DNA from 3 places in the Streptomyces sp. NBC_01591 genome. Region 2 is predicted to be linked to each of the others. Evidence: riboswitches for the same ligand, from Rfam matches in the RefSeq annotation. Region 2 holds a riboswitch; each other region holds the start of a gene.
What was found. A riboswitch is a leader RNA that binds a small molecule or an ion and turns the genes downstream of it on or off. The one in region 2 is predicted to bind cobalamin.

Region 1 (10,053 bases), 5.4 Mb from region 2:
CGAGTCCCCTACCGCGAAGCCGCCGAGCGGTTTCGTGCCTGGTTGGCCGAGACGGCCCCTGCCGTGGCCGCCGCGGCCGGTCCTGACCGCCTGGACGGCCTCCCTGCCCAGTTCCGGCCAGTCATCGCGGACACCAGCGGCGAGGACCTAGAACTGTTTTGAGCGGGCACCGGGAGACCTGACACCCCACCGTCACCTCGCAGCTGCTGGCCCCAACACGGTCGCCCCGCACGCCCCAGCGAAATGCGCAGCAGAGTCCTGCGGCGCAGTGTGCGTCACAAGATCGGCGCGCTGCTAGACCGTCGGCAGGGCTTCCTGCATCTCCTGGACCATGCGCTGGTGGTAGCCGCGGCGGAAGGCGGACGGGTCCAGACCGGCCAGGGATTCCACGTCTCGGCGCTGGCACTCGTCCGCGAGCGACTGCACCCACGTCAGATGCCACACGGCGACGGACCGCAGGCCGTGGACATACATGCCCCACTGCAACTCCGCCCGCAGCAAGGGCCGCAGCCCCCGCAGGTTGACCTGCCCGGTGCGGTGCACCGGCAACTGTGCGCGGCACCAGGCGCGGAAGGCGACCTGGTCCTCGCAGGTCACTGGCACAGGGCGATCACGTCGCTCGTAGGTGGCGAAAAAGTTCTTCGGCAGCTTCGCCCCGCCCGGGCGCCTGCAACTGCCGACCGCCCGCGGAACCGACCCACGGCAGGCACAACTGCGTCCCCCGTTACCTTTTCTGTGGCCCCGAAATGGGGCGCCTGGCCCCCGGGTCCGGTATGGCTGTGTGCCCCCTGTCGAAGTCGATGACCTGGGGGGTGTTGCCGCCGGGCTTCGGGGCACCGCTTGACCGCTGATGAGGGGCCTGACGACTGCCTGGTCCGGTGCAACGCCGGACCTCTTCACGGGCGGGATGTCTGCGTAACGTGGTTGCCGGCGTGTGGTGCCGCAGGGACGGCCGGGACGGATGCGAAAGGCACGACCGAAGAGGGGCATCGCGCATGGCCGACACCGTCATCGATATCTCCGGCATAGGTCTGTTCCTCGGCCTGGACCTGGGCAAGGAGTTCCACCACGCCCGCGGCCTGACCGGGCAGGGCAAGACCGTCCACGACAAGAAGCTGCCCAACACCGAGGCCCGCCTGCGGGAGTTGTTCGACAAGCTCAGGGCCAAGTTCGGCACCGTCCTGGTGATCGTGGACCAGGTCGCCAACATCGGCGCGCTGCCACTGACCGTGGCCCGCGCGACCGGCTGCCGGGTCGCTTACCTGCCGGGACTCTCGATGCGCCGGGCCGCCGACCTCTACCCGGGCGAAGCCAAGACCGACGCCCGCGACGCCTTCGTCATCGCCGACACCGCCCGGACCATGCCGCACACCCTGCGCGCGGTGGACCGCGACGACGAGAAGCTGGCCGAGCTGACCATGCTCACCGGCTACGACAACGACCTGGCCGGCGAGGTCAACCGCACCTCCAACCGGCTGCGCGGCCTGCTCTCCCAGATCCATCCCACCCTGGAGCGGGTGGTCGGCCCCCGGCTGGGCTACCCCTACATCCTGGCCCTCCTTGAACGGCACGGCTCCCCGGCCAGGCTGAAGAAACTGGGCCACGCCCGCTGCGAGGCCCTGCTCAAGGCGCACGGCTCGCGCAAGGCCCACCACCTCACCGCGGAGATCTTCGACGCGCTTGCCGAGCAGACCGTCATCGTGCCCGGCACCGAGGCCAGCGCGCTGATCGTGCCCGGACTTGCCGCCCAGCTCGCCGCCGCCCACACCCAGCGCCGCCAGGCCGAGCAGGAGATCGCCGCCCTGCTGGAGGCCCTCCCTCTTTTCCACCTCCTGACCTCCATGCCCGGCATGGGCGTCAGGACCACCGCCGCCGTGATCGTCGCCATCGGCGACGGCACCACCTTCCCCACCGCAGGACACCTCGCCTCCTACGCCGGACTCGCCCCCGCCACCAAGTCCTCGGGCACCTCCATCCGTGGCGAGCACGCACCCCACCGCGGCAACCGACTCCTCAAACGCGCCCTCTTCCAGGCCGCGTTCGCCGCGATCGGCTGCAAATCCGACCGCTCCTCCCGCACCTACTACGACCGTCAACGCGCACGCGGCAAGACCCACACCCAAGCGATCCTCCGCCTGGCCCGCCAACGTGTGAACGTCATCCACGCAATGATCCGCACCGGGGCCCTCTACGAACCACGAACCCCCGGCGACATCGGCCTCGCGGCCTGACAGCACCACCGCCCCTCCCTTCCTGACCCCATCACGCGCGCACCGGCACGGCCACCCCCGCCGTGCCGGCCACCGGGCTGCCCATCAGGCACCCGATCCGCCGGGAACGTCCCGCTTCGCGGGACGTTCCCAAAAACCAGCACCAACTCCCACGAACCGACCCTGACAGGGTTGACGAAACAGATAGGGGCACCCCCCCGCCGTACCGGCGAGGGGACGCGGAGAGCGCACGCAACGGGGAGCGTCGGAGGGCACATCACCCCAGGTCAGCGCACCCGTCCCCGCGGTTTCAGCGCCACCGGCGGCAGTGCGGGAGCAGGCAGCCGGCCGCCGTCGTAGCCGTGCACCTCACCAAAGCGGGATCCCTCCGTCCACGCTTGCCGGGCCTCCTCGATCTCCTCGTGGGACCGGCCGATGAAGTTCCACCACATGACGATCTCCTCCTCGAAGGGCTCGCCACCGAGGAGCATGAGGCCCGCGTCGGTGTCCGCGCGCAAGGGGAGTTCGGTGCGGCCGCAGCCGAGGTAGAGCATGGAACCGGGAAGCACGGGCACGCCGTCGACCTCGGCCTGGCCGGACATGGAGAGCACCGCGTACTCGAAGTCCCGGTCGAGCGGCAGTCGGGCCTCGGCGCCGGCTGCCAGGGCGATGTCGGCGCCGACGATCGGGGTGTACGCGGTGCCGGGCGAGGTGGTGCCGTCGAGCTCGCCCAGGATCAGGGTGGCGCTGAGGCCCGGGGCGGAGACGGTCGGCAGGTCGGTGTGGTGCTGGAAGTGGGGCTCGACGTGGCGGTGGGCGTCCGGCAGCGCGACCCAGAGCTGGGCGCCGTGCAGAATCCTCGCGTGGGCCTTCGGGCTCTCCTCGGAGTGGCTGATGGCCCGGCCGGAGGTCATCAGTCCGAGTTCGCGCGGGCGGATCGTGCGGAGACTGCCGAGGCTGTCCCTGTGCAGGACCTCGCCGTCGTGCAACCAGCTGACCGTCTGCAGGCCCATGTGAGGGTGGGGCGGCACTTGCATCCCGGGTTCGCCCGCGATGTCGTCGGGGCCGTAGTGATCGACGAAGGCCCAGGCGCCGACCATGCGGCGGCCGAGGTTGGGCAGCAGCCTGCGGACCTCGGTGGACTCGCCCAGCCGGACGTGGCGAGGGGTGAGGAGTTCACGTACGGGCTCGGCGACGACGAAGCCCCGCCCTCCGCAGACGGAGAGTGCGGCCTGGCGATCGAGATTGCTCATGGCGCTCAACCTATTCCTGTGCGGGCCCGGGAGTGCCGGTACCCACGCCGATGATTTAGTGGAATATTCAACCACCATGCGTCGTTCCGGCAATCGCAGGGTGGCTGACCGGTAGCCGGTTCAGCGATTGGACGGAGCCGGGCACGATCCGGGGACGGTCCGTGACAGAGGAGGTCAAGTGAGCGACATCTACTACGAGTTCGGCACGGCTGCCGACCGCTGGGACCGTGCGCAGATGTTCTTCGAAGCGAAGGAGTACATGACCGCGGCCCGAATCCTGGAGGGGCTGGTCGAGGAGGTGCCGGAGCAGGTGGCGCCGCGTCTGCTGCTGGCCCGGACCTACTACCACTCGGCGCGGCTCGGCAAGGCCGAGGCGGAGTTGCGGGCGGTGCTGGAGCGCGACCCGGTCGAGCACTATGCGCGGCTGATGCTGGGCCGCACCCTCGAGCGCCAGGGACGGAGCGCGGAGGCGGCCGGCCATCTGCGGATGGCGGCGGCGTTCTCCGGGGACTTCGACTTCGGTACGGGCCGGACGGACGCCCAGGGCCCTTCCGCCGGGTGAGTCCGGGAGATTCGCGACGAGGGTGCTCAGGGGCCGCGCGGGGCGTCCGCCGGACGGTTCGGCCATTCCGTCCGGAGGGCGCCCTCGGCCGCGGTGCCCTCCTGACCGGCCGCACCGGCCGGTCAATTCGGATGCCGTCCGCCCGTCCCGCGTGATATTCCACTCGCTCATGACCGACCTTGAGACCCCGCGCCTCCTCCTCCGCCCGATGAACGCTTCCGACGCCTTGCACGTGATGGCGGGCACGCCGGGAGACGGGGCGCGCTGGGCGCCCGGCTACCCCTCCCCCGGCGAGACGGCCGCGGCCGAGCGCTTCCTCGACACCTGTGCGAGGTCCGGGGACCCCAGCCCCTTCGGTTCGTACGAGATACGTCGCCTCGCGGACGGAGTGGTGATCGGCGGGCTGGGATTCCACGGTGCACCGGACGAGAACGGGCACGTCACGATCGGTTACGGCCTCGTCCCCTCGGCGCAGGGGATGGGGTACGCCTCCGAGGCGTTGCGCGCCCTGCTCCGGTTCGCCCGCGATCAGGGGGTGAGCTGTGTGCACGGTGACACCGATCTGGACAACCTCGCGTCCCAGCGCGTCATGGAAGCCGTCGGAATGCGCCTGGTGAAGGAGGACGAGCAGTTGAAGCACTACCGGATCGACTGGGGCCCGCAGGCCGGGGAGTGAGCCGGTGGCCGCCGGGCCCGCGGGCGACGGGTTCGGCCGCCGGACCGGCCGGTGCACGGTGGAGGAACGCCGGAACCCCGCCGGGAGCTCCCGGCGGGGTTCCGCGCATCGGCCTGCAGGCGTTGTGCCGGTCAGCCGGCCGCCGTGGCCGCCCGGTTCGCCGGGCTGTTTCCGGTTGTGACGGAGCCGGTCCCGGGCGCGAGCAGCCGGTCCGTCAGATGGCCGAAGACGAGGCCGAAGGTCACCCAGAGGGTGGCCTGCACGGCGAGGGTGCTCAGGCGGAACTCCCACAGCAGGGCGGCCGGGAAGTCCTTGCCGACTTCGTTGTACGAGGGCAGGAACGCGTAGGCGAGTCCGATCACCAGGACATAGGCGGCGGATGCCGTGATCGTCGCGTTCCAGTTGCCCAGGCGGGGAGCCAGCCGCTTGCCGAGGATGACCGCGGCGACGGCCAGCAGCACGCTGAGGGCGACCATCAGGAAGAACAGGGCGGTACGCGGGCCGATGGTGTCGGGGTTGCCGACGGCCGGCGGGTTGGCCGGGTACTTCAGGAACGGCACGACGTACACCGTCAGCAGGGCCGCACCCGCGATCAGGGCGGCCGTGGCCCGTGGGCCGAACCTGCCGATCCGGCCGAGGGCGTAGCAGAAGACGAGGGCGGCGATGCCACCGATCGCCACGCCGAAGACCAGTACACCGGTGGCGAGGCCGGCGGTGGACTGCATGGTGCGGCTGACCAGTTCCTCGCCGCCGTCATGGTGATGGCTGTGCGACTCCTCAAGGGCGATGGCCGCGTCCACGCGCGACTCACCGAGGAAGTAGGCGACCAGCAGAGCGAACGCACCCGCGGCAAGGCCGGCCAGCATGCCGCGAACAAGCAGAGCTCTGACAGATATGGAGTTCATGAGGTTTCCCCTGGATCGGACGGTACGTCAGTGGCAGGGGAAACCGAGCAAGTGGCGGCCGTCGTGGACCCACTCGTGGACACCTTCGCCGGAGATGACCGCGGTGGCACCCTGTTCGGCGCCGACGAAGTAGAGCAGTACGAGCATGAGAATGCCGAAGAAGACCGCCCAAGGGGCAATGGCCTTCAGGGAGATGGGAGTGATCGCCGGTACGGCGGTGGCGGGGGCAGCAGTCTGTGCCATGGCAGAACCTCCTGAGGGAACACGCGTCCCGATCGTGGTGCCTGAGACGTAGGTGCTGGGTCTGACTTCCCGCACAGATACGGGTTCACAGTGGCGCGACCGTGCCGGATTCTCACCGGACTTCCGTCGCACCTACGTCATGCTCGTCGTGACGATACCCCTTGGAGGCGGCCCCCTGCCATGGCGCCGACGGAGGCCGGATCGCCCTGATGCCAGGGTGGGCACACCCAAGGGGCCAGAGTTCAGGGAGTTGACCGGGTCATGACGGTACAGGTGATGTTGATCTCACCGGCGCTCAACGCCGCGCTGCGCGAGGCCCGTTTCGACGGTGACGCGCCGCTCGACGCGGCCGGGGCCCGCCGGGCCGGGGCCGTCGCCGCGGCGGTGCCCGCCGCCGACCGGTATCTGCGCGGGCCGTCCGCGCGATGCGCCGGGACCGCCGACGCGTTGGGGCTGCGCGCCGGGCCCGAACCGGCGGTCCGTGGCTGGGACATGGGCCGGTGGAGCGGTCGACGGCTGGCAGCGGTGAGCACGGCCGAGCCGGAGGCCGTGTCGGCCTGGCTGACCGATCCTTCGGCGGCTCCCCATGGCGGCGAGTCCCTGCTGGATCTCTGCGCCCGGGCCGGACGCTGGCTTGAGACGGTGGGGACGGCGGCATCCGCCGAGGGCGGCGAGGGCGGCCGCGTGCTGGGGGTCGTCGAGCCGGCGGTGGTACGGGCGGTGATCGTCGGGGCACTCGCTCTGCCGGTGGAGGCGTTCTGGCGCCTGGACATCGCCCCCCTGACACTGACCGGGCTCAGCGGCCGGTCCGGCCGGTGGAACCTGCGGTGCGGACAGCCGCTGTCCCCTTCGCCGGGCGACTGATCCCGTCGACGGCGATCCCCCGGACGATCAGCCGAGGGCGGGCCTGGGCAGGAGTTGTGGCCGAGCCCGGCACCGCAGGAGGTGGCCCTGGCAGGATCCGGAGGAGAAGCCCTAGGGTGGGGGTGCAGCTGGTTCGCCCTGTCCGCCAGACAGGCGCGTCGCAAGAGGGAACCCGGTGGGAATCCGGGACTGCCCCGCAGCGGTGAGTGGGAACGACCGCCGTCATCGAGCACTGGACCCGACGGGTCCGGGAAGCGACGGCCAGTAGGTGTCTCGTACGCGAGACGCGCCCGCGAGTCCGAAGACCTGCCACTGCCCGTGCGCGTCGGACGCGCACGGTGATTCCGGTGACCTCGTGGGCGGGTCGGCGTACATATCGGGCAGGTCACGCGCGCCGGCACGGCGCCGCGGATCCGCCCGGTCCGTCATCCCTTCGCGCCTGCGATCCGTCCCGGGGTCGTATCAGGACACGCTCGCGAAGGAGAGTTCCGTGACCACCGAGTCCGCAGCCGCGGCAGCCCGGGCCACCGTGTACGGCTACCCCCGCCACGGGGGCGACCGGGAGCTGAAGAAGGCCGTCGAGGGGTACTGGAAGGGCCGCGTCACCGCGGCGGCGCTCCGGGAGACCGCCGCAGAACTACGCCGTGCCAACTGGCGTCGGCTCGCCGCCGACGGCATCCACGAGGTCCCGACCGGTGACTTCTCGTACTACGACCATGTGCTGGACACCAGCGTGATGGTCGGTGCCGTACCCGACCGGCACCGCGAGGCCGTCGAGACCGACGGGCTGGACGGCTATTTCGCGATGGCGCGTGGTACGCAGGACGTGGCGCCGCTCGAAATGACCAAATGGTTCGACACGAATTACCACTACCTGGTGCCGGAGCTCGGCCCCGGCACCGTTTTCGCCGCCGATTCCGCCAAGCAGGTCGAGGAGTTCAGGGAGGCGCTGGCGCTCGGGCACAACCCCCGGCCGGTGCTCGTCGGTCCGGTGACGTATCTGCTGCTGGCCAAACCCGCTCCCGGTGTCGCTGCCGACTTCGAGCCGCTGACACTGCTCGACCGGCTGCTGCCGGTGTACGCCGAGGTTCTGGCCGATCTGCGTGCGGCCGGTGCGCAGTGGGTTCAGCTCGACGAGCCCGCGCTGGTGCAGGACCGTTCCCCGGCGGAGCTGAACGCCGCCGCGCGCGCCTACCGGGACCTGGGCACGCTCGCAGACCGGCCGAAGCTTCTCGTCGCCTCCTACTTCGACCGGCTCGGTGAGGCACTCTCCGTTCTGGCGAAGGCCCCGGTCGACGGCCTCGCGCTGGACTTCACCGGTCCGGCAGCCGCCAATCTGCGGGATCTCGCCGCGGTCGGCGGTCTGCCGGGCAAGCGGCTGGTCGCCGGGGTCGTCGACGGCCGCAATGTATGGATCAACGACTACCAGCAGTCCCTGGCCACCCTCGGCACCCTGCTCGGTCTCGCCGACCGGGTCGACGTCGCGGCCTCCTGCTCGTTGCTGCATGTCCCCCTCGACCTGGCCGCCGAGCGTGACATCGACCCGCAGGCGGTGCGCTGGCTGGCCTTCGCCCGGCAGAAGTCGGCCGAGATCGCCACCCTCGCCAAGGGGCTCGCCCGGGGCACGGACACGATCGCCGCCGAACTCGTCGCCAACCGTGCCGATCTGGCCTCACGGGCCGGTTCGGCGATCACTCACGATCCGGCGGTACGGGCGCGCGTCTCGGCCGTCACGGAGTCCGACACGCGGCGCGAACTGCCCTATCCGCAGCGGGCAGCGGCCCAGCACGCCCGCCTCCGGCTCCCGCTGCTGCCGACCACCACGATCGGTTCGTTCCCGCAGACGGCCCAACTGCGCGCCGCCCGGGCCGATCTGAGGACGGGACACATCGACGCGGACTCGTACGACAAGCGCATCGAGGCCGAGATCCAGGAGGTGATCACGTTTCAGGAGGCGGCGGGCATCGATGTGCTGGTGCACGGCGAGCCCGAACGCAATGACATGGTGCAGTACTTCGCCGAGCGGCTCACCGGATGTCTCGCCACACGGCACGGCTGGGTCCAGTCGTACGGCACGCGGTATGTCCGGCCGCCGATCCTGGCCGGGGACATCTCGCGGCCCGAGCCGATGACGGTCCGCTGGACGACGTACGCGCAGTCGCTCACCAGCCGTCCGGTCAAGGGCATGCTCACCGGTCCGGTCACCATGCTCGCCTGGTCCTTCGTCCGCGACGACCAGCCACTCGGCGAGACCGCGCGCCAGGTCGCCCTCGCGCTGCGGGACGAGGTGAACGACCTCGAAGCAGCGGGCAGTTCGGTGATCCAGGTGGACGAGCCCGCGCTGCGCGAGACGCTGCCGCTGCGGGCCGCCGACCGTGCCGGGTATCTGGCCTGGGCCACCGAGTCGTTCCGGATTGCCACCGGTGGCGTACGCCCGGACACCCAGATCCATACGCACATGTGCTACGCGGAGTTCGGCGACATCATCCGGGCGATCGACGACCTGGACGCGGATGTGATCAGCCTGGAGGCGGCCCGCTCCCATATGCGGGTGGCCGACGAGCTGGCTGCGGCGGGCTATCCGCGGGAGGTCGGCCCCGGTGTGTACGACATCCACTCCCCCCGGGTGCCGAGCGCCGAGGAGGCGGCCGCCCTGCTCCGTAAGGGTCTCGAAGCGATTCCCGCCGAGCGGTTGTGGGTCAATCCCGACTGCGGCCTGAAGACCCGGGGCTGGCCGGAGGTGCGCGCCTCGCTGGAACACCTCGTCTCGGCGGCCGCCGAGGTGCGGGCGGCTCTGCACGGCACCGCACGCTGATGGCGCCGCGGCCCGGGACGGGTGCCCGTTCGGGTGCCCGTCCCGGGTCGTTCCCACAACGACTGCATGCAAGAAGTGTGGTACGTACCAAGGTCTTGACACGGTCTTGGTTCACTTCTTAAATCGCATACAGAACCAAACCTCTCCCCGCTCCCCCACAACGGGCGATTGTCATATGCATGACGACTGCTCGACCGCTCCATTCCGCACGGGAAGGACCCCCCTCCATGACCTCCCTCCGCAATCCCCGTCTCCCCCGCCGCCTGCTGGTGTCCGCGCTCTCCGCGCTCGCCCTCCTCTCGGCCTCTTCCGGTCCAGCGGCCGGGGTGCCCACGCCCGGAGCGCGGGCCGCGGCAGCGACGTTCACCGACGACTTCGACGGCCCTGCGGGCTCTGCCGTGGACGGCGCCAAGTGGCAGATCGAGACCGGCGACAACGTCAACAACCATGAACGGCAGTACTACACGGCCGGGAACAGCAATGCGGCACTCGACGGCCAGGGCCATCTGGTCATCACCGCACGTC
Region 2 (10,053 bases):
CCGGGGTCGCGAGCGTGAGCAGCCCGTCGTTGGCGAGTTCCTGTACGCGCATCAGCAGTGCCCGTACCTCCAGGCCGAGTTCGGCGGCAACCGTCTGCAGATCGAGGCCGGATTCCCAGCTCCACAGGAGTACGGAGTCCATGCTCGGCGACCAGACGACGGTGTTCTCCACCTCGGCCGGCGGAGCCGGTGACGGGATCACGACGGGGGCCGGAGTCAGGACCGGAGCCGTACCGCGCCCGGCCGAAGTCGCTGCCGGGGCGGGCCGCGGTGCCTGCGGTGGTGGTGCGGGGATCTCGTCGGCCGGCCGCGGTGCGGGGTTCTCCGGTGCGACGGAGGGGGCGGCCGCCGGCTCGCTCGCCACTGGCGGGGCTTGCTTCAGAAGTTCTTCGGCGAGAGTCCGTGCGTCACTGCGGCCGACGGTGCGTCGCGCTAATCGCACTTCGCGTTCGTTGAGGCCCATCATGTCCGCGATCGATCCGTCGTCACCGACCGTGACGGCGAAGGCGGCCAGCGTTCTGCTCCGCTCCGCCTGCGTCTCGTCCAGCAACGCCTGTGCCCGGCGCATGCGTTCGTCGCTGGCGCAGAAAGCTTCCGCCAGGACGGTGTTCCGCTCCCAGAATTTTCGTGGTTCCACGAGAGTGACAACGCGCCGGTGGCCACTGGGAATGGATGAGCAAGCCAAATGCGCCTAGATGGACTAACAGGTAATTAAGTTGGCCAAGTGATATCAAGTGTCCTATTCGCTCGGGCGGGTGACCAGGGTGATTCGAGTGGACCGGGGTGACCGAATTGGGGCCGGTGCCGGGGCCAGGACCAGGTCGGAGGGGGTGCCGAGTGGGCCGTACGATTCACGGCCGACTACTGCCCCCGACAGTGGTGGACCAAGGTCCTGTGGGAGCCCTCACTCGCGGGGGACGTCAAATGTGACCTGGGCCTCGAAGTTGGCGCGGCGGGTGGCCCGGCGCAGCGCCTTCAGCAGCGCCCCGCCGACGGCCAGGGTGAGTACCGCGGTGAGCACCGCCCGGCCCAGGTCCCAACCGAGCGAGGTGGCCGCGCAGTACGCGAGGAAGCGGACCAGATTGTCGGCCAGCGGATCGCCCGCGTGGAACGAGACCCCCGAGCCGGCCGGGGGCACCATTGTCCAGCCGTACAGGTTCATCACCGTGCCGTACGCGAACGACGCCACGAACCCGTACGCCGACAGCATCAGCAGCTCGGCCCGCCCGCGCAGCCGGTCCGGGCCCGGCAGCAGGCCCGCGCCCATCGCGAACCAGCCCATCGACAGCATCTGGAACGGCATCCACGGCCCCACCCCGCCGGTGAGCAGCGCGGACGCGAACATGGTCACCGAGCCGAGCACGAAGCCGAAGCCGGGCCCGAGCACCCGGCCGCTCAGCACCATCAGGAAGAACATCGGCTCCAGCCCCGCCGTGCCCGCCCCCAGCGGGCGCAGCGCCGCGCCGACCGCGGCCAGCACCCCCAGCATCGCCACCGCCTTCGCGTCGAGACCGGAGTCCGCGATCATCGCGACGACCACCCCGACCAGCAGCGGCAGCAGCGCGGCGAACAGCCACGGCGCGTCCTGGGAGTGCGCCAGCCCGGCGCCGGGGTCGGCCAGCAGCGGCCAGCCGAACGAGCCCACCCCGATCGCGCTGACGAGGACGAGCGCGGCGATCGCGCGCGGCCCGAGCCGTACCGGCCGCGCCCGGCGCCCGCTCACGACGGCTCTCCCAGCGCGGCGCGCACCTGTGACACGGTCAGCCATTCCTGCGGGGCGAGGATCTTCGCGGTCTGCGGGGCGAACGCCGGTGACGACACCACCACCTGCCGGGTCTCCCCGTCCGCGACGGTCTCCCCGTCGGCGAGGATCACCACCCGGTGCGCCAGCTCGGCGGCGAGCTCCACATCGTGCGTGGCCAGGACGATCGCGTGGCCGTCGGCCGCGAGGCCCCGGAGCACCCCGACCAGCCGGGCCTTCGCCGCGTAGTCCAGGCCGCGGGTCGGCTCGTCCAGGAGCAGCAGCGGGGGCCGCGCGGTGAGCACGACGGCCAGGGCGAGCGCGAGGCGCTGGCCCTCGGAGAGATCGCGGGGGTGGGTGTCGTCCGGTACGCCCGGCAGCAGCTCGGAGACCAGGGCCCGGCAGCTGCCGGGGGCGGCGCCCGCGTCGCTGTCGGCCGCGGCGCACTCGGCGGCGACGGTGTCCGCGTACAGCAGATCGCGTGGTTCCTGCGGTACGAGCCCGACCCGGCGCACCATTTCGCGCGGCTGCGTGCGGTGCGGGGTCCGGCCGCCGACGAGGACGGTGCCGGTGGTGGGTTCGACCATCCCGACGAGTGTGGCCAGCAGGGTCGACTTGCCCGCACCGTTGCGGCCCATCAGGGCGACGGTCTCGCCGGGGGCGACGGTGAGCGTCACCCGGCGCAGCGCCTCGACGCGCCCGCGCCGTACACCGAGCCGCTCGACCCGGGCCGTGGCGTCGGCGACGGGCTCCGGGGCGGCGGGTGCGGCCTGCGCACCGCGGCCCAGCAGCCGGGCCAGGGCGCCGCGCCGTACGGGGGAGGGGGCGAGGGGCGACAGGGCGGGAGCGGCCACCGGCTCCGGAGCGGGCGGCCGCACCGACGCGAGCCGTTCGCGCAGGCCGGCCGCCCGGCGCCGGGCATCGCGGACCGAGAGCGGCAGGGGCTCCCACCCCGCGAGCCGGCCCAGCGCGACAACCGGCGGGTGGACCGGGGAGACCGCCATGACGTCCGCCGGCGCGCCCATGACCGGGGCGGCGCCCGGCGACGGCAGCAGGACGACCTGGTCCGCGTACTGCACCACCCGCTCCAGCCGGTGCTCCGCCATCAGGACCGTCGTACCCAGGTCGTGCACCAGTCGTTGCAGCACGGCGAGGACCTCCTCGGCCGCTGCCGGGTCCAGCGCGGACGTCGGCTCGTCCAGGACCAGGACCTTCGGGTGCGGGGTGAGGACGGAACCGATCGCGACCCGCTGCTGCTGGCCGCCGGAGAGCGTGGCGATCGGCCGGTCGCGCAGCCCGGCGAGACCCAGCAGGTCCAGGGTCTCCTCGACCCGCCGCCGCATCACGTCGGGGGCCAGGCCCAGCGATTCCATGCCGTACGCCAGCTCGTCCTCGACCGTGTCGGTGACGAAGTGGGAGAGCGGGTCCTGGCCCACCGTGCCGACCAGATCGGCGAGTTCACGCGGTTTGTGGGTACGGGTGTCGCGCCCGTCGACCGTGACCCGGCCGCTCAGCGTGCCGCCGGTGAAGTGCGGCACCAGACCGGAAACGGCACCCAGCAGCGTCGACTTGCCGACCCCGGACGGACCGACGAGCAGCACCAACTCGCCCTCGGGGACGGTCAGATCGACCCCGGAGAGGGTGGCGCGCTCCGCCCCCTCGTACCGCACCGAGACCTGCTCGAACCGGATCACTGGATCTCCTTGGAATTCGGGGCGCCCGCCGACGGCGGCATGGGCGCCACCACCGCGGGCAGCAGCCCGATCAGCACCGCGGCCGCGGGCCACAGCGGAAGCACCGGGGCGACCAGCGGCACGACCCCGGGGTGCAGCGCCGCCCCGTCGACACCGCCCGCCCAGATCATCGCCACCGCCACCGCGACACCCGAGCCGGCCACCAGCCAGGCCCGCGCACCCCACCGGTCGGGCCGGTAGCGGGTACGGACCGAACGGGCGCCGCCGAGCCGCAGCCCGGCCATCGCGGCGACGAGCCCGGCGATCAGCAGCGGCAGCCCGTACACCCCGCCCTGCGCGGCCAGCAGACCGTACGTACCGGCGCACACCCCGAGCAGCCCGCCGAGCGTGAGGACGTTCGTGGTGTGCCGGACGGCGGGCGGGACCTGGGCGGTACGCCCGTAGCCGCGCGCGTCCATCGACGCCGCCACCGCGACCGACCGCTCCAACGCGCCCTCCAGGACCGGCAGTCCGATCTGGAGGACCGCTTTGATGCCGCCGGTCGGACGGCCCCGCAGCCGTCGTGCGGTGCGCAGCCGCATCACATCGGCGACCATGTTCGGCGCGAACGTCATCGCGACGACGACGGCGACCCCCGCCTCGTACAGCGCACCCGGCAGCGACTTCAGCAGCCGGGCCGGGTTGGCGAGCGAGTTCGCCGCACCGACGCAGATCAGCAGGGTGGCCAGCTTCGCCCCGTCGTACAGCGCGAAGAGCAGTTGCTCGGCGGTGACCCGGCCACCGATCCTGACCCCCTTCGCCCAGTCGGGCAGCGGCACTTCCGGGAGCGTGAACACCAGGTGTGTACCGGGGATCGGCGAACCGAGAAAGACGGAGAAGACCAGCCGCACACCGATGACGAACAGCCCGATCCTGATGAACGCCCCGTACGAACGGGCCCACGGCGCGTCCGTGCGGCGCGCCGCCACGACGTAACCGGCCACCCCCACCAGCAGTCCGAGCAGCAGTGGGTTGGTGGTCCGGGACGCGGCGGTGGCGAGGCCGAGCGCCCACAGCCACCAGGCCCCGGCGGGCAGGGCGTTGCTCCGGGTCGCCTCGGGGGCGCGCAGCGGACGGCGGCGCGCCAGGACCGTGGAGCTGGTCGGGGCGGTCATCCGCGGCGGCGGCGGGCCTGCACGACTGCGGCGATGCCGAGGAGGAGAACGGCGCCGACACCGACGAGCACCCCGGCGGAGGGGCCGCCGGAGCCGGAGGAGGCGGCGGACTCGGCGGGTGCCGCGGAGGCGGACTCGGACGCGGCAGGTGTGCCGTGTCCGTCGCCGGAGACCTGTTCGCCGCAGCCCGAGTCCGGGTAGCCGGTGATCGCGCAGAGCATTGCGTCGCTGCTGTACCGCAAGGGTTTGGCCACCGCGGCGAGCGCCTCCGCGGCGCTCGCGTCGGGGCCGACCTGCGCGCACGCGGTGCGCAGGGCGGGCGGAGTCTCACCCACGGGGGCGTCCGAGGCCGTGCCCGGGTCGATGACGAGCGCGATCCGCTTGGTGCCGTCCTTGGCCGGGGTGTCCGCGCAGATCTTCGTGAATTCGGGGGCGCGGCGGGGCTTCGCCGAGTCCTGGGAGTCCTCGCTCACCGAGAACCGGAAGCCCTGCACCGCCCCGTCGTCCGGCCGGACCAGGGACGGGCCCTGGGTGGCGTACGTCCAGTCGGAGCCCGAGCTCTCCCAGAACGACCAGTACCGGTACCCGGCCGCCTGGGCCGGTCCCGCGCCGAGCACGGCCAGGACGGCGCCCAGGACCACCAGCAGCGCGGTGGCCCTTCCCGCGCGCCTCACGGCTGCCTGTTCTTCCGGCGGCCGCTGATCAGGAAGAACGCGATCGCAGCTAGGACGAGGCCGATGCCTATGTACCACCACACGCCCCCGATCACGTCGTCGCCGCTGTGGACCTGGTCCTTCTCCGTGGCCTCGTACCCGGTGTCGGCGGACGGGTCGGGCGTCACGACGGCGGCGGGCGCGGGGCCGGCCGCGTTCAGCCGGGCGACCAGGTCGTCGCCGCCGAAGTCCCGGGCGTTGTTGCCGGTGGCGTGGGCGGCCAGGATCAGCTGGGCGTAGGCGGCGGGACCGCTCTGGGCGGCCCACTCCGCGGAGTTCTTCTTCAGCCAGTCGATCGCCCCGGCCGCCTTGTCCTGGTGGCCGGCCGCGGACAGCGCGACGACCGCGTCCGCGGTGTTGCCGAAGTCGGGCTGCGGGCTCGTGTCGGTGGCACCCGGCATCGGCGCCAGGTTCAGGTGGCCGCTCCCCGCGAGGGCGCCGGTGAGGTAGTGGGCGCCGTTCTGGGCGGCCTGCTCGGGCGTGAGACCGGAGCCGGTCCGGCAGCGGGGCGCCTTGCCCGCGGCGTTGTTCCCGACGGCGATCGCCTTGCCCATCGTGCCGAGCACGGCGGCCGCGGTGGCGTCCCCGTTCGCGGCGAGCTTCCCCTTCTTGTCCGGCTGGTAGGCGAAGGCGCCGCCGTCCTTGCCGCCGCACGGGATCGCGAGCGCGAGCAGCGGGTCGTACGGGGTCTTGCCGCCGGGGGTCGTGATGTCCGCGAGCCGCTGCCCCTGCCGGGCGAGGGCGCCGATCACCAGGGAGGTGGAGTTGGCATCGCTGGGCGCGCCCGCGGTGTAGCCCCAGCCGCCGTCCTCGTTCTGCACGGACTTCAGCCAGCGCACCGAGTTGTTCACGATCTCCCGGTGCCCGCCGACCTCGACCAGCGCCTGGGTGGCGGCCGCGGTGGCATTGGTGTCCAGCACCGTCTTCGCGTCGCACGGCTTGGAGGCATCGGCCCGGAACGCGGCGTAGGCGCCGTTGGCGCACTGCTGGGAGATCAGCCAGTCCACCGACTTCGTGGCCGGTGTGACCCCTTCGAGCCGCTGGGCGAGGAAGGACAGCGACTGCCGCCACACCCCGTCGTAGGTGGGGTCCTTCGTGCCGTACAGCCCGGCAGGCAGTGCGACGGACGGCGAGGGCGAGGGGGACGGCGCTGCGACCGCGACCGGCGCAGCGGTCGCGCAGAGCACGGCGGCGGTGGCGGCGAGCGTTGCTGCGCTGCGACGTACGGTCATGGCTGGCGGGGCCTCTCCTGCGGGGTGAACCGGGCACAGGCACGCTCAGGCACCAGGCTCCGGCTCCGTATACCTCGACGGTGCCGACCACCGGGGGTCCGGTGGTCCGAGCCGGTCACGACCGCGGACAGGGCATTCCGACTCACCGTCTGCGACGACGGCTCACGGCTGCGTGGTCAGTGCCGGATTCGCACCGGCTTCCCCCTGAACGGGCATGATGACGACCCGCACACTCTACCGGGCGGGCCCGGCCGGGCCCTGGGCGGCTTCGGCTCGCCGACAACTCGGGAAACCCACTGGCGAGTCCGGCCCCGAACGGGCGACCATGTCCCGCATGAGTGATCAACCCGCACGCTGGAGCCAGGCGACCGTCTACCCCGACATGTGGGCGGACCCGGACGACGACCCCCGCAACAAGGACGGTGACAGTCCGGACGGTGAGCTCCCGACGCTCCAGGACTTCCTGACCGACTACCGGCTGACCCTGCGGATGAAGTGCGACGGCCTGGACGCGGAGCAGCTGGCCCGCCGGTCGGTCCCGCCGTCGACGATGTCGCTGCTCGGCCTCCTCCGCCACCTCGCCGAGGTGGAACGGGACTGGCGCAACTGGATCACCGACGGTGAACCGCTGCCGAAGCTGTACGGCAAGCGTGACGGGGACTTCGACGGAGCCGTCGCCGATCAGGCCGTGGTCGACGCCGCGTACGCCGATCTGGAGCGCGAGCAGGCCGCGACCGACGCCGCGCTGGCCGGGCACCTGGACCTGGGCGAGCGGCTGGGGAAGGACAAGATCTCCGTCCGGGAGCTGCTGGTGCACAGGATCGAGGAGTACGCCCGTCACTGCGGGCAGGCCGACCTGCTGCGCGAGTGCATCGACGGACGGGTGGGCCAGTGAGGCCCGGCCGGTGAGGTGAACAGTGCGAGGTGGGGCGGCCCGCCCCACCTCGTACTCGCACTCACACCGCGATGTACGTCACCGGCTCGCTTCCCGTCACCGCCTCCGCGCGCCCGAGCTTCACCAGCCGCCGCAGATGCGCCTCCGCCTCCGAGACGGCGATGTTCCGGGAACCGTGCGGGATCTGTTCCCAGGGCCGGTTCCACTCCATCCGCTCGGCCAGCTCCCACGGCGTCAGCGGCTGGGCCAGCAGCCCCAGCAGCCCGGTCAGCCGCTCCTCGTGATGGCCGAGGAGTTCCCGTACGCGTCCCGCCGCATCGGTGAAGGCGTACTGATGGGCGGGCAGCACCTCGGCGGCCCCGAGCCGGCCGATGCGCTCCAGCGAGTCGAGGTAGTCGCCGAGCGGATCGGTGACCGTCGCATCGTCCGGGCCCTCGTACAGCCCGATGTGCGGACTGATCCCCGGCAGCAGGTGATCCCCCGAGAAGAGCCGGCCCCGGCCCGGCAGATTCCCCGGATGCTCCTCCTCCAGGTGCAGGCACACATGCCCCGGCGTGTGCCCCGGCGTCCAGATCGCACGCAGCCTGCGCCCCGCCAGACCGAGCAGCTCACCGGGCACGATCTCCCGGTCCGGAAGCGCGGCCCGCAACCCCGGCAGGGTCCGCGTCCGCCCCCCGCCGGCCGCGGCGGCCCGCAACGGCGCGAGGTGCTCCTCGGGCGCGCCGACCGCGGTGAGCTTGGCCGCGAGATACGTCAGCCAGGTGCCGGGCCGGGACTCCCGGGTACGTCGCACGATCGCGGTGTCCGCCGCATGCATGGCGATCCAGGCCCCCGAGGCCTCGCGTACCTGCCCGGAGAGCCCGTGGTGGTCGGGGTGGTGGTGGGTGATGACCACCCCGTGGATGTCGGCCATCTCCGTACCGACAGCGGCGAGCCCGGACCCGAGCGTGTCCCACGCCTCGGGATCGTCCCACCCGGTGTCGATCAGGACCGGCCCCCGGTCGGTGTCCAGGACGTGCACGAGGGTATGGCCGAGCGGATTGTCCGGGATGGGCACCTTGATGCTGTGCACGCCCCCGCCGTGGTCGGTCACCTGCGTCATGAGGTCCCCATCTCTCTCGGCGACGTGCGGCTGCGATCCGTCGCGCCCGCTGTGGGTGCATCGCGCCCACTGTAACGAGAACTTGTTCCAGTAGTAGCCCTGGTCGACCATCTCGTCAGGGGTGCCGTCGTGGCCGTGGACTCCTGGAACTGGAACTGGTATCAGTTCTGACACAGAGTCAGATACCGAGTCGGGTAACGCACCGGGCCGCGGGAGGCAGCAGCCATGACCGAGCTTGTCGAACACGGAAAACTGTTCATCGGCGGGGAGTTGGTCGATCCGCTGGGCCGGGACACGATCGAGGTCGTCTCGCCGCACACCGAACAGGTCATCGGCCGGGTGCCGCACGCCTGCGAGGCGGATGTGGACCGGGCCGTCGCCGCCGGGCGGCGGGCGTTCGACGAGGGGCCCTGGGCGCGGACGAGCCTGGACGAGCGGATCGCGGTGGTCACCCGGATCAAGGACGGGTTCGCCGTGCGGTACGAGGAGATCGCCCGGGTCATCAGCTCGGAGAACGGCACCCCGTACACATCGAGCGTCATGGTGCAGGCGCTCGCCGCGATGATGGTGTGGGACGCGGCGATCACCGTCGCCCGCGAATTCCCGTACGAGGAACGGCGGGCCGGGGCGCTCGGGCCATTGCTGGTGCGCCGGGAGCCGGTCGGGGTGGTCGCGGCCGTGGTGCCGTGGAACGTTCCGCAGTTCACCGCCGCCGCCAAGCTCGCGCCCGCGCTGCTGGCCGGCTGCTCCGCCGTGCTCAAGGTCTCGCCCGAATCCCCGCTGGACGCCTACATCCTGGCCGAGATCGCCGCCGAGGCCGGACTGCCGGAGGGAGTGCTGTCGATCCTTCCGGCCGACCGCGAGGTCAGCGAGTACCTGGTCGGGCATCCCGGCGTCGACAAGGTCTCTTTCACCGGGTCCGTGGCCGCCGGGCGCCGGGTGATGGAGGTCGCATCCCGCAACCTCACCCGCGTCACCCTGGAGTTGGGCGGAAAGTCCGCCGCCGTGATCCTGCCCGACGCCGATCTGGACGCCGCCGTCGCGGGCATCGTCCCCTTCGCCTGGATGATCAACGGCCAGGCATGCGTGGCCCAGACCCGCATCCTCGTCCCGCGCTCCCGCTACGACGAGACGGCCGAGGCGTTCGCCGCCGCGGCGGGTGCGCTGAAGGTCGGCGACCCGCTCGACCCCGCCACCGAACTCGGTCCCCTCGTCGCGCAGCGCCAGCAGCGGCGCTCGCTCGACTACATCCGGATCGGGCAGGACGAAGGCGCCAAGATCCTCACCGGCGGCGGCCGTCCGGCGTCCCAGGAACGGGGCTGGTACGTCGAGCCGACCCTCTTCGGGGACGTCGACAACTCCATGCGCATCGCCCGCGAGGAGATCTTCGGCCCCGTCATCTGCCTTCTGCCGTACGGCGACGAGGACGAGGCCGTACGGATCGCCAACGACTCGGACTACGGGCTCAGCGGCAGCGTCTGGACCGCCGACACCGAACGCGGCATCGACATCGCCCGCCGGG
Region 3 (10,053 bases), 3.1 Mb from region 2:
CGGGGGCGCGGCGGAGGCGGTGTCCTCGGCCCAGGCGCTCTGCCAGGGCAGCAGCGCGGCGGTGAGCGAGGCCACCACGGCCCCGATGGTCCTTCGTCCTGTCATCCGCATGTCCATGCCGATGACCCTCTCGGGTCGGTCGGGCCGCGGTCCATGGACAGGTGTGGCGAGCGGTTGGTCGATTGATCCGACGTCAGATCTGTTGCGGATGTGGATGAGGGTGTGGATCAGGCTACTTCGATCACTGCGCCAGGGCCGCGGAAGGTGCGGCGGTACGCGTTCGGCGTGGTGCCCAAGGAGCGTACGAACTGGTGGCGCAGTGCGGCGGCGGTCCCGAAGCCGGTGCGCCCGGCGATCGTGTCCACCGTTTCATCGGATGTCTCCAACAGGTGTTGCGCCAGCAGCACCCGCTGGCGCAACAGCCAGCGGTACGGGGTGGTGCCCGTCTCCTGCTGGAAGCGGCGGGCGAAGGTCCGCGGTGACATGTGCGCCTGGGCGGCGAGCTGCTCGACGGTCATCTCCTGGTCGAGGTGGCGCTCCATCCAGACGAGCGTCTCGCCGACGGTGTCGCAGGGGGTGCGGGGCAGCGGCCGCTCGATGTACTGGGCCTGGCCGCCGTCCCGGTGCGGCGGCACCACCATGCGGCGGGCGATCGCGTTGGCGGCATCGGGGCCGTACGCCTGCCGGACCAGGTGCAGACAGGCGTCGATCCCGGCCGCCGTGCCCGCCGAGGTGATGACCTGGCCCTCGTCCACGTACAGCACATCGGGCTCGACGACGGCCCGCGGGAAGCGGCGGGCCAGCTCCGGGGCGTGGCGCCAGTGGGTGGTACAGCGGCGCCCGTCCAGCAGTCCGGCCGCGCCGAGCACGTACGCGCCGGAGCAGACGCTCATCACCCGGGCGCCCCGGTCCACGGCCCGGCGCAGCGCGTCGAGGACCTCCTCGGGGTACTCCCGGTCCATGAAGTGGCTGCCGGCCGGCACGGCGATGAGGTCGGCCTCGTCCAGGCGGTCGAGGCCGTGCGGCGTACTGATGGTGAAGCCGGCATGGGTCCGCAGCACCGGGCCCTCGGCGGAGACCACGGCGAAGTCGTGGACCGGCAGGCCCTGGTCGCTGCGGTCGAGGCCGAAGACCTCGCACAGCACGCCCAGTTCGAAGGGGTGGACCTCGTCGAGCAGCAGAGCGGCGACATTTTTCAGCATGGAACCAGTGTGGCAGTAATTCGATGTTCCATGACAGTCCTGCCACTGCCGCAATCCGTCCGCGCGGACGAGAGTAGAGCCATGAACACATTCCAGAACGTCCTGGGCATAGCCGCACTTATCGCTCTCGTCCTGCTGCCCGCCCTCGTCGGACTCGCCCGCGAGCGCCGCATCGACCGCGAGCTCCGCGCCGCGGAACGGGCCCGGAGCGACGGACCCCCGGAAACGGCGAGCGCCGCGCAGCCCGTCACGGCTGCGCGGCGCCCCTGCCTCAGAAGCTGGGCCAGGATCTAGCGCCCCTCGGTCCTAGAAGTCGTCGTCGAAGGCGACCGAGCCCTCCACCGCCACCTGGTACGCGGACGGCCGGCGCTCGAAGAAGTTCGTCAGCTCCTGCACGCCCTGGAGCTCCATGAACGAGAACGGGTTCTCGGAGCCGTAGACCGCCGGGAAGCCCAGCCGGGTGAGCCGCTGGTCGGCGACGCACTCCAGGTACTGCCGCATCGACTCGGTGTTCATGCCGGGCAGCCCGTCACCGCACAGATCACGGCCGAACTGCAGCTCCGCGGCCACGGCCTCCTTCAGCATGTCGGTGACCTGCTGCTGGAGCTCGTCGTCGAAGAGATCCGGCTCCTCCTTGCGGACGGTGTCCACGACCTCGAACGCGAAGTTCATGTGCATCGTCTCGTCACGGAACACCCAGTTGGTGCCCGTGGCGAGACCGTGCAGCAGACCCCGCGAGCGGAACCAGTAGACGTACGCGAACGCGCCGTAGAAGAACAGCCCCTCGATGCACGCCGCGAAGCAGATCAGGTTCAGCAGGAAACGGCGGCGGTCGGCCTTCGTCTCCAGGCGCTCGATCTTCTCGACCGAGTCCATCCACTTGAAGCAGAACTGCGCCTTCTCGCGGATCGAGGGAATCTCCTCGACCGCGTCGAACGCCGCCGCGCGGTCCTCCGGGTCGGGCAGGTACGTGTCCAGCAGCGTCAGATAGAACTGGACGTGCACGGCCTCCTCGAAGAGCTGCCGCGACAGATACAGCCGCGCCTCGGGGGAGTTGATGTGCTTGTACAGCGTCAGCACGAGGTTGTTGGAGACGATCGAGTCACCCGTCGCGAAGAACGCGACCAGCCGGCCGATCATGTGCTGCTCACCGGGGGACAGCTTGGCGAGGTCGGCGACGTCGGAGTGCAGGTCGACCTCCTCCACCGTCCAGGTGTTCTTGATCGCGTCGCGATAGCGCTCGTAGAAGTCCGGGTAGCGCATCGGCCGCAGGGTCAGCTCGAAGCCCGGGTCCAGCAGGTTCTTGTCGGAGTTGGTGGAGCTCATTACTGGCAGGCCTCGCAGGACTCGGGGTTTTCGAGGGAGCAGGCGATCGCGTCCGCGTCGGGCGCCGAAGCCTGCTGTACGGGAATGGGGGCGGTGGCCGCGGCCTGGCCGGAGGCGGCACGGGCGATCCGGGTCGCCGGGCGCGAGCGCAGGTAGTACGTCGTCTTCAGCCCCTGCTTCCAGGCGTACGCGTACATCGAGGAGAGCTTGCCGATCGTCGGCGTCTCCAGGAACAGGTTCAGCGACTGGCTCTGGTCCAGGAACGGCGTACGGGCCGCCGCCATGTCGATCAGACCGCGCTGCGGGATCTCCCACGCCGTGCGGTACAGCGCCCGCACCTCCTCCGGGATCCAGGCGAAGCCCTGCACCGAGCCGCTGGCCTCGCGCAGCGCCTCACGGGTGCGCGCGTCCCACACCCCGAGCTGCTTCAGCTCGTCCACCAGGTACGCGTTGACCTGGAGGAACTCACCGCTGAGCGTCTCGCGCTTGAAGAGGTTGGAGACCTGCGGCTCGATGCACTCGTAGACCCCCGCGATCGAGGCGATCGTCGCCGTCGGCGCGATGGCGAGCAGCAGCGAGTTGCGCATCCCGGTCCTCGCGACGCGGGCACGCAGCGCGTCCCACCGCTCCGGCCAGTTCAGCTCGGTGTCGTAGTGGTCGGGGTGCAGCACACCGCGCGCCGCACGCGTCTGCGACCAGGCGGGCAGCGGTCCGGACCGCTCGGCGAGGTCGCAGGACGACTCGTACGCGGCGAGCATGATCCGCTCGGAGATCTTCGTGGAGAGCGCGCGGGCCTCGGGGGAGTCGAACGGCAGCCGCAGCTGGAAGAAGACGTCCTGGAGACCCATGGCGCCCAGGCCCACCGGGCGCCACTTCGCGTTGGAGCGGCCGGCCTGCTCGGTCGGGTAGAAGTTGATGTCGACGACCCGGTCGAGGAAGGTCACGGCGGTACGGACGGTGGCGTCCAGCCGCTCCCAGTCGATGTCGCCGTCGACGACGAACGCGCCGAGGTTGACCGAGCCCAGGTTGCAGACCGCCGTCTCGCCGTCGTCGGTGACTTCGAGGATCTCGGTGCACAGGTTCGACGAGTGGACGACGGTGCCCGGCTCGGCGGTCTGGTTCGCGGTCCGGTTGGAGGCGTCCTTGAACGTCATCCAGCCCTGGCCGGTCTGTGCGAGGGTGCGCATCATCCGGCCGTACAGTTCGCGGGCCGGGATCGACTTGCGGGCCAGCCCCTGGGCCTCGGCGGCCCGGTACGCGGCGTCGAACTCGTCGCCCCACAGGTCGACGAGCCCGGGTACGTCGGCGGGCGAGAACAGCGACCAGTGGCCGTCCGCGTCGACCCGGCGCATGAACTCGTCCGGGATCCAGTGCGCCAGGTTGAGGTTGTGCGTACGCCGCTGGTCCTCACCCGTGTTGTCGCGCAGCTCCAGGAACTCCTCGATGTCCGCGTGCCAGGTCTCCAGGTAGACGGCGGCGGCGCCCTTGCGGCGGCCCCCCTGGTTGACCGCGGCGACGGAGGCGTCGAGCGTCTTCAGGAACGGCACGATGCCGTTGGAGTGCCCGTTGGTGCCACGGATCAGCGAACCGCGGGAGCGGATGCGGGAGTACGACAGACCGATGCCGCCCGCGTGCTTCGAGAGCCGGGCCACCTGGTGGTAGCGGTCGTAGATCGAGTCGAGCTCGTCCAGCGGGGAGTCCAGCAGATAGCAGGAGGACATCTGCGGGTGCCGGGTACCGGAGTTGAAGAGCGTGGGGGAGGAGGGGAGGTAGTCGAGCCGGCTCATCAGCCCGTACAGCGACGCCACTTCGTCCACGGCGCGCTGCGACTCGTCCTCGGCCAGCCCGGCCGCGACCCGCAGCATGAAGTGCTGGGGCGTCTCGATGACCTGGCGGGTGTGCGGGTGGCGCAGCAGATAGCGGCTGTGCAGGGTCCGCAGCCCGAAGTAACCGAAGCGGTCGTCCGCGCCGTCGGCGAGCGAGCGCTCCACCAGCGCGTCGAGGGCGGCCGCGTGACGGGCGACGAACTCGGCGGTCCGGTCCGCGATCAGACCCTCGCGGTGCCCGACGGCGACCGAGGCGGAGAAGGAGACCGCGCCCTGGCCGGCCGCCTCGTCCGCGATGGTGAGGGTCAGGAGCCGGGCGGCGAGCCGGGAGTAGGCGGGGTCCTCGGAGATCAGCCCCGCGGCGGCCTCGGTGGCCAGCGACCGCAGCTCGGCCTCGTCCGCCCGGGCGCTGCGGCCACGCAGCGCGGCAGCGGCGACCCGGCCGGGGTCGGTGTCGGGCAGATCGGCGGTCAGGTCGGTCAGGGTCCGCAGCAGTGCGGTGCCCGGTCCGTCCTGTGCGGCCGCCTCGGACTCGGCTGCTGCGGACGCGGCGACTGAAGCCGGATCGGCTGGCGCGATGGTCACGTGGTGCTCTCCCTCGCTCGGCTCGGGGCCGGCGGGGAACGGGGCAGCCCTACGGAAGCACACCCGGGGCAGGGCAGCACTCCGCACGGCGTCCACCGGCCCAACCGCGAGGCCCGGACGTCTGGGCATCCGGTTCGGTCGAGCCGGATGCGCTGCCGGCAGGTCATCGGACTGACTCGGGGGTGCACAAAAGCGCACTGAATACACCGTTGCGGGACAGTTCCGGATTCGCACCGGATTCCCCTGCGGCGACAGCGAGGACGAGCATACATGTGGGGGCTGCCCGATGAGGCAGCCCCCACATGTTGTGTCGCACCGGTCGGGCCGGGCCCACAGAATGAGCCGTACGGCCCTTTCCCGGGCCGGTGGGCCCGATCACGCCGACGGCCCGCCGCGCCCCTTCGGAGAGGGGTATGACGGGCCGTGAGCGGGTCTCAGTGACCGCCAGGCGCCCCCGCCGTGGCCGGCGGGAGCTCCGTCTTCACACCCGGGTCGCCCGCGTCGGCCGTGTAGTCGGCCGGGGAGGTCTCGTCGATCCCGGCGGGCGCCTTCACGGCGTTCAGGACGAAGGTGAGCACCACCGTCACCACCACGTTCAGCACGAACGCGGTGAGGCCGATGTAGCCGATCTCGCCGATGCCGGGGATCTCCTTGGAGGAGCCGCCGAAGTGCTTCTGCGTCGGCGAGGCGACCCCGTACGCGGCCACCGTCCCGTACACCATGCCGACCGCCCAGCCCGCGAGCAGCGCCCAGCGGTGGAACCAGCGGGTGAACAGGCCGCCGACCAGGGCCGGCATCGTCTGGAGGATCCAGATGCCGCCGAGCAGCTGGAAGTTGATCGCGACCGTCTTGTCCATCGTCAGGACGAAGGCGAGCGCGCCGACCTTGACCAGCAGCGACACCAGCTTGGAGACCTTGGTCTCCTGCTCCGGGGTCGCGTCCGGCTTCAGGAAGTCCTTGTAGATGTTGCGGGTGAAGAGGTTCGCCGCGGCGATCGACATGATCGCGGCGGGCACCAGCGCGCCGATGCCGATGGCGGCGAACGCGACGCCCGCGAACCAGTCCGGGAACATGTTCTCGAACAGCTGCGGGATGGCCAGCTGCCCGTTGTCCACCTTGATCCCGGCGGCGATGGCCATGAAGCCGAGCAGCGCCAGCAGACCCAGCATCAGCGAGTACAGCGGCAGGATCGTGGTGTTGCGCCGGATCACGTTGCGGCTGCGGCTGGAGAGCGTTGCCGTGATCGAGTGCGGATACATGAACAGCGCCAGCGCCGAGCCCAACGCCAGGGTGGCGTAACCCCATTGGCCCGCCTCGCCCGGCGCGAGCGCGCCGCGCGGTTTGCCGGTGGCCGGGTTGGTCTGCGAGAACGCCTCGCCCGCCTTGGCGAAGATGTCGTCGAAGCCGCCGAGCTTGATCGGGATGTAGATGATCGCCACCGCGATGACCAGGTAGATCAGTCCGTCCTTGACGAACGCGATCAGCGCGGGCGCCCGCAGCCCGGACGAGTAGGTGTACGCGGCGAGTACCGCGAACGCGATCAGCAGCGGCAGGTCCTTGATGAACCAGTGGGTGTTCTCGCCGCCGCCGACGCCCATCACGTCCAGCACCGCCTGGATGCCGACGAGCTGGAGCGCGATGTACGGCATCGTGGCGAGGATGCCCGTGATGGCGACCGCCAGCGAGAGGCTCTTGGAGCCGAAGCGCCCGCGGACGAAGTCCGAGGTGGTGACGTACCCGTGCTTGTGCGAGACCGACCACAGCCGCGGCAGGAAGGTGAAGATCAGCGGGTACACGAGGATCGTGTACGGCACGGCGAAGAAGCCCGCCGCGCCCGCCGCGTAGATCGCCGCGGGAACGGCGACGAAGGTGTACGCGGTGTACAGGTCGCCGCCGAGCAGGAACCAGGTGACCCAGGTGCCGAACGACCGTCCGCCCAGGCCCCATTCGTCGAGGCTGGCCTCGTTCTCGGCCTTGCGCCAGCGCGCCGCCAGGAAGCCCATGACCGTGACGGCCACGAAGAAGAAGATGAAGACGCCGAGCGCGACGCCGTTCACGCCGTCCTTCATGCCGACTCACCTCCCTTGCGGGCGCGCTGGTCACGCTGCCACAGCTTGTACGCGATGACCGTGAGCGCGGTGGAGATCAGCACCCAGAGCATCTGGTACCAGTAGAAGAACGGAATGCCGATGAAGGTGGGGTCCACCTTCGCGTACGAACTCACCCAGAGCATCGCCACGAACGGCGCGATGAGACAGAGGGCGATGACCACCCGGACCGGTGTGACGGTCGGTGGCTTTTCTTCTGGGGCTGCTGGCATGCGGCGACTCCGTCCCCTCGCTGATCACCTTGTAATGCGCAGGAAATCTAGGGGAGGCTTCCGGTCACCGTCACCCCCTGTCCGCATTGCGGTCCGGCAACGGTCCGCTGAGCAGGTACGTACGTTCGTAATCGCGCCAGACGTACGACAGTTGGTCCGTACCAAGGTATGTGAAAGGCCCCCGCGGGGTGGTGTGTTCCACGGGGGCCTTCTGCGATCGCGTGCTCAGTCCGTGGGCCGCTTCAGGCGCGCCACGAACTTGTACCGGTCGCCGCGGTAGACCGAGCGCACCCATTCCACCGGTTCGCCCTGTCCGTCGAGCGAGTGCCGGGAGAGCATCAGCATCGGCAGGCCCACATCCGTACCGAGCAGGCCGGCTTCGCGCGGGGTGGCCAGCGAGGTCTCGATGGTCTCCTCGGCCTCGGCCAGCCGTACGTCGTACACCTCCGCCAGCGCGGTGTAGAGGGAGGCGTACTTCACCAGTGAACGGCGGAGCGCGGGGAAGCGTTTGGCCGAAAGGTGGGTGGTCTCGATCGCCATCGGCTCGCCACTGGCCAGCCGCAGCCGCTCGATCCGCAGCACCCGGCCGCCGGTGGTGATGTCGAGCAGCCCCGCGAGCGTGTCGTCGGCCGTCACGTAGCCGATGTCCAGCAGCTGGGAGGTCGGTTCGAGGCCCTGGGCGCGCATGTCCTCGGTGTACGAGGTGAGTTGCAGGGCCTGCGAGACCTTCGGCTTGGCCACGAAGGTGCCCTTGCCCTGGATGCGCTCCAGCCGGCCCTCGACGACCAGCTCCTGGAGTGCCTGGCGCACGGTGGTGCGTGAGGTGTCGAACTCGGCGGCCAGGGTCCGCTCCGGCGGCACGGGGGTGCCCGGCGGCATGGTGTCCGTCATGTCGAGCAGATGTCGCTTCAGTCGGTAGTACTTCGGGACGCGCGCCGTCCGCGTGGCCGTGCCCGTCTCGTTCTCCGTACTGCCCCCGTCGGCACCCATGGTCCGCCTTCCCGACGCTTGCGTTGCTGCCGTCACCGGCTCCTCCGTCTGTCGCGGCTCACATGGTGGCACGGTCCGGTCACGGCTGGTCGCCCTCCCTTAGGTGTCGGTCCTATAACGGACGCGAGTGCACTTCTTATACACCCTTGACACCCCTAAAGGTCTAGGCCAAGCTCCCCGTGCTGGTCTAAACCATTAAAGACCAGGTCCAGCCCCAGCAGTACTCGTCGAATGTCTTCGCGGTGGGCGGGGTTGCAGTATCCCTGAGGAGGGTTTGGCGTGAAGCGCAAGCTCATCGCGGCGATCGGCGTCGCGGGCATGATGATCGGCCTCGCGGCGTGTGGGTCCGACGACGGCGGCGACAGCGGCAAGAAGGCCGGTCCGGACGCGTACAAGGGCCAGACCCTGACGGTGTGGACGATGTCCGGCTCGAACCCGGACGGGTGGACCAAGAAGGTCACCGAGGAGTTCGAGAAGAAGACCAAGGCCAAGCTGAAGATCGAAGTCCAGGACTGGAACGGCATCCAGCAGAAGGTCACCACCGCTCTCTCCGAATCCAACCCGCCGGACGTCCTGGAGATCGGCAACACCCAGACCCCGGCGTACGCCAAGACCGGCGGTCTCGCCGACCTCGGTGACCTGAAGAAGGAGATCGGCTCCGCCTGGGCCGACAGCGTCAACCAGCCCTCCATCTACGACGGCAAGCAGTACGCCCTGCCGTGGTACGTGGGCAACCGCGTCGTCATGTACAACAAGAAGGTCTTCAAGGACGCCGGCATCACCGAGACGCCGAAGACCCGCGCCGACCTCTTCAAGGCCTTCGAGGCCATCGAGAAGAAGGGCGACGCCGAGCCGATCTACCTGCCCGGCCAGAACTGGTACTTCTTCGACGGCCTGCTCGTCGGCAAGGGCGTCTCGCCGGTGAAGAAGGAAGGCGACAAGTACGTCTCCAACCTGGCCGACCCGAAGGTCGCCGAGGCCATGGACGTCTACAAGCAGTACCAGGCCTTCTCCAAGGCCCCCAAGGACAAGGACGAGGCCACCCCGCAGCAGGCCGAGGTCTTCGCCAAGGGCAAGACCGGCGCCATCATCGCGATGGGCTACGAGGCCGGCACGGCCATCAAGGCCAACCCGGAGATCAAGGACGACATCGGCTTCTTCACCATCCCCGGTGAGACGGCCGACAAGCCCGAGGGCGTCTTCCTCGGCGGCTCGAACCTCGCCGTGGCCGCGGGCAGCAAGAACCAGGACCTGGCCAAGGAGTTCCTGAAGGTCGCGCTCTCCGAACAGAACGACGGCGAGCTCATCAAGGAGGCCGGCTGGTCCCCGAAGGGCGACGCCATGCAGAAGTACACCGTCGGCCAGCCCGCCGCCGAGGCGGCCGGTCCCGCCCTCGCCAAGTCCGGTGGCACCACGCCGCTGATCCCGGAGTGGGCGCCGGTCGAGAACCCCCCGAACCCGATCAAGACCTACATGACGCTGGTCCTGCAGGGTAAGTCGCCCGCCGAAGCCGCCAAGCAGGTCGAGGACGAGCTCAACAAGCGCCTCAGCCAGCAGCAGTAGTCGCAGTAGCGCGTCCCGCGCCGGGGCGACGGGTCCCGACCCGCCGCCCCGGCTGTACGCACCGTTCCGTGTAGGGCTTTGTTGGAAGAGATGGCGAGCATGGCAGTGCAGACCGATCCCTCGGATGTGGCCAAGACGGCCGCAGTCCGCGGGCAGGACGGGAAACCACCCGTCGGGCAGCACGGGGGCAGCAAGCGGAAGCTGGGCATCGGCGCAGCGCCGTACCTGTTGATGATTCCCG

Region 1: it holds a riboswitch for cobalamin, as region 2 does, so the genes downstream of both, OG978_RS38015 (CbtB domain-containing protein) here and OG978_RS13115 (prenyltransferase/squalene oxidase repeat-containing protein) in region 2, are expected to answer to the same signal.
Region 3: it holds a riboswitch for cobalamin, as region 2 does, so the genes downstream of both, OG978_RS27305 (ribonucleoside-diphosphate reductase subunit alpha) here and OG978_RS13115 (prenyltransferase/squalene oxidase repeat-containing protein) in region 2, are expected to answer to the same signal.

Annotation. Positions count from the first base shown of each region.
Region 1 is NZ_CP109327.1:8,201,625-8,211,677, reverse strand. Features, by position in the region: gene OG978_RS38050 (endonuclease domain-containing protein) at 1-162, shown strand, start outside; gene OG978_RS38045 (hypothetical protein) at 295-597, opposite strand; gene OG978_RS38040 (IS110 family transposase) at 996-2,231, shown strand; gene OG978_RS38035 (pirin family protein) at 2,498-3,463, opposite strand; gene OG978_RS38030 (tetratricopeptide repeat protein) at 3,642-4,025, shown strand; gene OG978_RS38025 (GNAT family N-acetyltransferase) at 4,195-4,701, shown strand; gene OG978_RS38020 (CbtA family protein) at 4,833-5,606, opposite strand; gene OG978_RS38015 (CbtB domain-containing protein) at 5,634-5,849, opposite strand; adenosylcobalamin (AdoCbl) riboswitch at 5,853-6,001, opposite strand; gene OG978_RS38010 (histidine phosphatase family protein) at 6,111-6,713, shown strand; cobalamin riboswitch at 6,843-7,025, shown strand; gene metE (5-methyltetrahydropteroyltriglutamate--homocysteine S-methyltransferase) at 7,204-9,528, shown strand; gene OG978_RS38000 (glycoside hydrolase family 16 protein) at 9,756-10,053, shown strand, end outside.
Region 2 is NZ_CP109327.1:2,802,890-2,812,942, reverse strand. Features, by position in the region: gene OG978_RS13140 (hypothetical protein) at 1-637, opposite strand, end outside; gene OG978_RS13135 (ECF transporter S component) at 905-1,768, opposite strand; gene OG978_RS13130 (ABC transporter ATP-binding protein) at 1,720-3,435, opposite strand; gene OG978_RS13125 (energy-coupling factor transporter transmembrane component T) at 3,432-4,589, opposite strand; gene OG978_RS13120 (SCO2322 family protein) at 4,586-5,263, opposite strand; gene OG978_RS13115 (prenyltransferase/squalene oxidase repeat-containing protein) at 5,260-6,534, opposite strand; cobalamin riboswitch at 6,644-6,778, opposite strand; gene OG978_RS13110 (DinB family protein) at 6,860-7,429, shown strand; gene OG978_RS13105 (MBL fold metallo-hydrolase) at 7,491-8,531, opposite strand; gene OG978_RS13100 (aldehyde dehydrogenase) at 8,757-10,053, shown strand, end outside.
Region 3 is NZ_CP109327.1:5,876,855-5,886,907, forward strand. Features, by position in the region: gene OG978_RS27285 (hypothetical protein) at 1-105, opposite strand, end outside; gene OG978_RS27290 (GlxA family transcriptional regulator) at 228-1,202, opposite strand; gene OG978_RS27295 (hypothetical protein) at 1,284-1,496, shown strand; gene OG978_RS27300 (ribonucleotide-diphosphate reductase subunit beta) at 1,509-2,528, opposite strand; gene OG978_RS27305 (ribonucleoside-diphosphate reductase subunit alpha) at 2,528-4,939, opposite strand; cobalamin riboswitch at 5,080-5,207, opposite strand; gene mctP (monocarboxylate uptake permease MctP) at 5,374-7,008, opposite strand; gene OG978_RS27315 (DUF3311 domain-containing protein) at 7,005-7,259, opposite strand; gene OG978_RS27320 (GntR family transcriptional regulator) at 7,485-8,249, opposite strand; gene OG978_RS27325 (extracellular solute-binding protein) at 8,529-9,812, shown strand; gene OG978_RS27330 (carbohydrate ABC transporter permease) at 9,912-10,053, shown strand, end outside.